DNA from 3 places in the Aliiglaciecola litoralis genome. Region 1 is predicted to be linked to each of the others. Evidence: predicted binding sites of a transcription regulator. Region 1 holds the regulator's gene; each other region holds the start of a gene.
What was found. Region 1 encodes sigma-54, which starts transcription at its own class of promoters, with help from an activator protein. Its sites were predicted from a motif close to GTTGGCACGNNNNTNGNNT; they were not measured.

Region 1 (2,204 bases):
CCCAGCTTCTCTCGATTGAGTAAGCTCGTAAGCACTGCGGTTTGATCAATATCGCCAAGACGTTCAGCGGCAATTTGGCTTATGACTTCTAAGATGCGTTTCTTGCTTGTCCCCTGAACTGCACAGCTGGTGCAGTCAGGAGAAAGTATGTCTTTAATTTCCATTAAGATTCTTATTCAATGGGAGGTTAGTGGCGCTTACTTTTTTCCTTGTGCTTGATCACTTGTCGATCAAGCTTGTCGATCAAAGCATCAATTGCCGCGTACATATCGTTGTGCTCTGAAGTGGCGAATACTTCAGCTCCACTAAGGTGCAAAGTAGCTTCCGCTTTCTGATTGAGCTTTTCTACATTTAAGATCACATGCACATTATTGATGTGATCGAAATGTCGCTCCAATTTTGTAAATTTAGTGTCTACATAGTCTCGCAATGAATCTGTAATTTCTACATGATGGCCAGTAAGGTTAATTTGCATAAAGCGTATTCCTTCTGTTGATGAACTTAAAGTAAGCTCTTGCGTTGGTTAGACGGTGGGATATTTAACGACTCCCGGTATTTTGCAATTGTCCGGCGTGCGACCTGAATACCTTGGTCAGCCAGCAATTCGGCAATTTTACTATCACTCAGTGGCTTGTTGGGAAGCTCTGCAGCGACGAGTTTCTTGATCAAAGCGCGTATTGCAGTGGAAGAACATTCTCCTCCAGAATCTGTTGCAACATGACTAGAGAAGAAGTACTTCAGTTCATAAATACCTCTGGGCGTATGCATGTACTTTTGAGTGGTCACCCGAGAAATCGTTGACTCGTGCATATCGACCATTTCAGCCACATCATTTAGCACCATAGGCTTCATCATCTCTGGGCCATGTTCAAAAAAGCCGACTTGTTGCTGTACAATACAGTTAGCAACCTTGAGTAGGGTATCGTTGCGGCTTTCCAAGCTTTTAATGAACCATTTTGCTTCTTGCATATGAGAGCGAATGAACTGGCTATCGCTGCTATTTTTAGCACTGCGACTCATAGCCGCGTATTGTTGATTGACATTCAGTTTGGGTAAACTATCTGGATTAAGTTCCACCTGCCAACGTCCATTTTTTTTCATTACAGATACATCAGGAATGACATATTCTGGTTCGCCAATCAATAATGCGCTGCCAGGACGAGGATTCAAGGTTTGCAATAATCGCATTACCTCACGCAGTTCATCTTCCTTTAGACGGGTTTTGCGCATTAACGTGCGATAGTCTTTGCTGCTCAACAAATCAGCATGTTCGGTAATTAATAACTTTGCTTCTTCTAACCAAGGTGTGTCTGGCGCAAATTGATTAAGTTGTACCATCAAACATTCTTGCGGAGAGCGCGAACCTGAACCGATAGGATCAAACATCTGAATGCGTTTAAGGACACATTCCACTTCATCTAATTCGACGTCATCATGATCTAGACTGGCCAACACTTCTTCGGTCGAAATGGTTAAATATCCAGATTCATCAATTGAGTCGATAATAGCAACAGCAATCGCTGTATCTAATTCTGACATGTGAGTCAGACGCATCTGCCAAATCAAATGATCTTGGATGTTGTCGCTGGTTTCACCTTGAAATATCTGATCGTCGTCACCTCCACCACTAGACGAAATAGAGGCTGGTGCAGATGATGCGCTGATGTATTCATCCCACGTGCTGTCAATCGGTAACTCGTCTGGTATATCGCCTTTTTCTAAGGCTTCATTGGTATCCATCGAATCGGCACTGGCGGTGGCTGTCTCTTCTGAAAATTTGTCGTCATTGCCTTTAAGCGCTGAATCGCCAGTTGGAAAATCGGAGTTATCTTCCATTTCCAGTAGCGGATTGGATTCCAATGCTTCTTGAATTTCCTGTTGTAAATCTAGCGTAGACAACTGCAGCAGCCTGATAGCCTGTTGCAGCTGCGGCGTCATTGTAAGTTGCTGGCTAAATTTTAGTTGTAACGAGGGTTTCATTGATGTTTTGTTTTCTTACTCAGTTAGCCTGAAAGCTTTGGTTAAACTCGACATACCTTTACTATAGCTTGAATTGCTCGCCTAGGTATACATCTCTCACTTGTTGATTGTTTAATACTTCTTCTGCAGTCCCCGAGGCAATTAGTTCACCATGACTGACAATGTATGCTTTTTCGCATACATCAAGGGTTTCACGCACGTTATGGTCGGTTATCAGAACACCA
Region 2 (2,204 bases), on a different contig from region 1:
CTTTACTGTGTCAGCTGGATTAAGCTCAGTGGCGGTATTGGTCATTGTGATTTTCTCTTAAACATCATTGCGGCCACTTTACAGAAATATTAACCCCATGTTAACACCTGATTAACCTGATGGCGGTATTTTGCGCTAAATTGGGTATCAAGGGCGATATTATTGAAAGAGGAATCTATAATTAGTCCTACACCGTATAAACAACTTTCTGACCATACTAAAAGGAGCTCACTATGATCGCTGAAAACCTAACAATGAATGATTTATTTTTGCAGCTTGGCTTGGACAATGATGATGAATCAATCGATGCCTTTATCGAAAGCCACAAAGGAATTCCTAGCGCCACTCGCTTAGAGGACGCTAGTTTTTGGTCTGACTCGCAAGCTACTTTTGTGAGAAGCGCCCTATTAGAGGACGCTGAATGGGCCGAACTGATTGATCATCTCGACAGTATGCTCAGATAACCCTAAAAGCGGCCTACACTGGTCAGTGGATTAAATCTGATCGTAGGCCGTGTCACCCCAACCTACCAGTTTGCCGTTTTTAAACACCAGCGGTGTACATTCATCCTTGGTTGTTATGCCATCACCATCACGCAAATGAGTGCGATAGAATAACACCCGAATTTCGTCATCACCTCGTTGGTGTAATTCACTAAAATCGGGTGTGCCCATGCGACTTTTAATTGCTGAAACCGTTGTATTAGTTTCCAGAGAAGCCACGTGCTTGCGATTATCCCGCTCAATGTCTTGCCAGTCTGAATGATGTGAGTAGTCACCTTCACCGCCGACCGAAATAACACACCCTGATAAGGTTAGTGGCAAGATCAAAGCAGCAGCTGTAAGTAATTTTTTCATAGAGTTTCCTTTTACGTTATTTAGACAATGTTAGGCAGTGGAATACAAAAACAAGGCCAACATTTATGTTATTGTTTTAAAAGGAAATTAACTCGTGCGCCAAATAACGTTAATCGATAAAATGTGCACATTCACCAATAATTAGTGTTTTTCATCATGCCCAATAACCAAAATTACATAGTGTCCTTGTGCGAAAAACTACAGGCGTCACAGCAACAACCCACGGTCGCAATGATCCGTAAGTCAGCCAATCGTTCCTTGCCACTACCTGAGGTGATTGACGTATTGAAACGCTGGAAAAGAGATCCACAGCAGTTTACTGCTGAGTTAGCGCAGCAGCCAGAAAGTGTCGTTGCGGACATCAGCCCACAGCAGCGGGTAACTGATTTGGAAGCGCGCGTTGCCAGTTTAGAGTCTCAGGTACAGCGACTGAACAAGATACTGGAACGCATTCCCTAAAGTCTGGGTGATAGCTGCTGTATAAAAGACAATAATGAATCTGCCAGCTCCTCTTGCGGCTCCAAGCCCACCTGCTCAAGCATCACCTTGCCACTTTCGTTGTCAACGCTAATGATAAAATCGTCTTCATCGGTTACCGCGAAGAACAAGGTTTCTTTTTGTTTCAATCGGCGTTTCATCAACACGTGAGCAATTAGGTTTTGTTGCAAACGCTCAAAGTCTTGTTCATTCCAAGGTAGCAGTAATTGCAGATTGCCTCGCGCAGTTTTAGCGTTCAGGTTGTCACTCCAATAACAGCTAAAATACGCCGCTAACTGCTTATCCATGGTGATATCCAACGCGTTTTCAAAGTCAGATAGCGACATCGGCTGCTGTTGCAAGACAGGTTGCCATCCGACCCATTCGTTATCTTCAGCTTTTGATTGATAGCAAGGCGAAGGCCAATTAGAATCATATTGAATGACCATCGGTTTTTGTTCGGTTTGATACAAGCTTACATAATCCGATACAAATCTTTGTAGTGCTGATTGGATATCCACGAGCTACACTTCCTAATTAAATTCAAATTGTGTCGACTAAACGAGGCTTTTACAACTGAGTAGCTCGACTGTATTACGCCGGCTAGTTTAGCGAATGAGAAAGGTAAATGACAAAAGATTCGAACACGCCAAGTGGCAAAGACACCGACATATCCTACTTAACCTTAGGCAAATCGGTACAATACGTTAGCCAGTATGCGCCCGAATTATTACAAGGGGTACCTAGAAGTTTGAGTCGCAACGAAATCGGCTTAACAGGCCCTTTGCCCTTTCATGGCGAGGACTTGTGGACAGCATACGAGCTCTCTTGGTTAAATCCAAAAGGTAAACCTCAAGTGGCAATCATGCA
Region 3 (2,204 bases), on a different contig from region 1:
TAACCGAGAGCACTCATTCCCACGCAGCTGGTTTGGTGGAGCGATTGAACCGATGAACTCTGACGTTCATCATATATTTGCCACTGACGGAAAAGTGAATTCCGTGCGCAGTAGTTATCCGTATGGTGAAGTTAGCAATGCTTCTTACAGCTCTCAAAATGGCTCATTATTAGGCTCTGCAAGTGCTGGAACAGGCTATTCAGGTACCGTTTTTGAGCCCATTGATGAGTTTAAAGGAGACATTGCACGCGCTTATTTTTATATGGCGACTCGTTATGAAAATGTCATCGGCAACTGGCAAAATAACAGTACTTATAGTGATGCAGTGCTAAATGGCACCAGCAATCAGGTTTTTGAAGCATGGTTCTTAGCATTGCTTAAATCCTGGCATCAACAAGATCCGGTTAGTCAAAAAGAAGTGGATCGTAATGAAGCTGCTTATACTCACCAAGGAAATCGCAACCCATTTATTGATCATCCTGAGTTGGTAAGTGACATTTGGGGCAATTAATGTCGTTGCAGTCATAACATAATCAAACGGCTCCATTGCGGGCCGTTTTTTTGTCTGCAATACTTCAAAGTTCAGCAAACATCAGGAAATCCAGAATTCATGCAAAACTCACCCACTGCCGCATTCGAGTCAGAATGGATAACGTTACAAAATCAATATGACAGTTATGAAAAATATGCGCTGGTCATTAAGCTGTTGAGTGTTGCGTTGTGCGCCTCACTTTTATTTCATCACAAACTAGATTATCTATTCGTGGTGTTGCTTGCCCTTTGTTGGTTAATAGAAAGCATATGGAAAACCTTCCAAAGTAGAATTTCAGTCCGGTTGATAAAGATTGAGCATGCCATAGCGCAACAGCAAAGCGCTGGGGCGATGCAGTTTCATTGCGACTGGTTAGCAACCCGACCGAGTGGTGTGAAACTAGTCCTTGAGTATCTTAAAAATTCATTAACCCCAACCGTATTGGTCCCTCATGGCATTCTTTGTAGTGTCGGTGCATATGTCGCTTATTTTTACTAATTACGTCGATTGAAAAAACTAGAGAGTACCTAAATCATCAACTACTTCGTTAGAGTAAATATCGTAGAAGGCTTTGTAATTCCTATAACAAACAGGTAATTATTACTTTCACATTTTGACTCGCAACCCTCAAAAAAATAAAATCACATAATATTCAACAACTTAAAGTTTGGCATCGCTCTTGCTTTTTAGAAAGAGAGATTGAGCATTGTTTACTTTGTATATGCTCAGTTGTAGTGAATTTTACTTTTAAGGAGAAATCATGAATACGCAAGCAAACAAGACCAAACCAAATAAAACCGCTAATGGTGTTAACAAACCGGTTGATCCTGAGGCTTCAGAAGCTAACGCACCAGTAGCGGAAAAGTTAAAGAAATCACTTCACGAAACCGTAGATGCACTTGCTGAAAAAGCGGGTGATGCAGAAAAAACCTTACGATCAGGTGCCGCAAATTCATCTGAAGTATTGAATGAGAAGCAGCAGCAAATCCAGCAAAGTTGGGAAGCATCTTCAGTGCGCAAATTCGCTGTTGAAAATCCAGTAGCAACTGCAGGTATGTCATTTGTGGCGGGCGCTTTGTTCGGTAAATTCCTAAGCCGTAACTAAGATCCCCATGGAATCTCAAGCAACGACAGAGCAGCAATCCGCTGTTTCGGACTCTACTATCGACGAGATAAAAGCATTGGCACCACTCTCTGAGGAGTGGTGGCTTGCCTATAAACGCAAATTGAGTGCAGGGAAGCACTTAGCGTCGGCAGAGTGGAACCTTACCAAACGTGCTTTAACTATTACACTGGTTTTGGCACTTTGCATGATAGCCGCTCTTTCTAGTCTACTTATTGTACTAAATGGTGCTGCGCTTTATCTGTTGATTCACTTTGCGCTGCCAGGCTGGTTAATAGCCCTCATCTTAATCAGTGCCAATGTGGGTTTGGTGGCAGTGCTTGCTACCACGACCATGCGAGTGGTGAGCCACGTTAGTATGAGCAAAAGTTGGGCGATGGTTAAAGGCGAAAACTCGTTAGATTCGGAGGATCAAAACGATGAGTAAATTATTGGAAAACGCGCTTCTAGGAAGTCAAAAAAAAGAGCTTGAACGTCTTTTTGGTCACTACGAAGTTGAAGCCTATGTGGCTTCAAAGCGAAAGAATATATTGCTAAATCACGTCAAAG

Region 2: a site for sigma-54 is predicted at 900-918, ahead of ABD036_RS10350 (DUF3192 domain-containing protein). Genes of this name have one in related genera too.
Region 3: a site for sigma-54 is predicted at 1,199-1,217, ahead of ABD036_RS05890 (DUF883 domain-containing protein). Genes of this name have one in related genera too.

The regions. Positions count from the first base shown of each region.
Region 1 is NZ_BAAAFD010000020.1:18,307-20,510, reverse strand. It holds gene ptsN (PTS IIA-like nitrogen regulatory protein PtsN) at 1-164, opposite strand, end outside; gene hpf (ribosome hibernation promoting factor) at 188-475, opposite strand; gene ABD036_RS18565 (RNA polymerase factor sigma-54) at 502-1,980, opposite strand; gene lptB (LPS export ABC transporter ATP-binding protein) at 2,042-2,204, opposite strand, start outside.
Region 2 is NZ_BAAAFD010000005.1:115,747-117,950, reverse strand. It holds gene ABD036_RS10360 (GNAT family N-acetyltransferase) at 1-45, opposite strand, end outside; gene ABD036_RS10355 (DUF2789 domain-containing protein) at 234-464, shown strand; gene ABD036_RS10350 (DUF3192 domain-containing protein) at 495-857, opposite strand; gene ABD036_RS10345 (hypothetical protein) at 1,014-1,316, shown strand; gene syd (SecY-interacting protein) at 1,313-1,855, opposite strand; gene queF (NADPH-dependent 7-cyano-7-deazaguanine reductase QueF) at 1,963-2,204, shown strand, end outside.
Region 3 is NZ_BAAAFD010000002.1:494,620-496,823, forward strand. It holds gene ABD036_RS05880 (HNH endonuclease signature motif containing protein) at 1-511, shown strand, start outside; gene ABD036_RS05885 (hypothetical protein) at 611-1,030, shown strand; gene ABD036_RS05890 (DUF883 domain-containing protein) at 1,293-1,637, shown strand; gene ABD036_RS05895 (hypothetical protein) at 1,645-2,082, shown strand; gene ABD036_RS05900 (hypothetical protein) at 2,075-2,204, shown strand, end outside.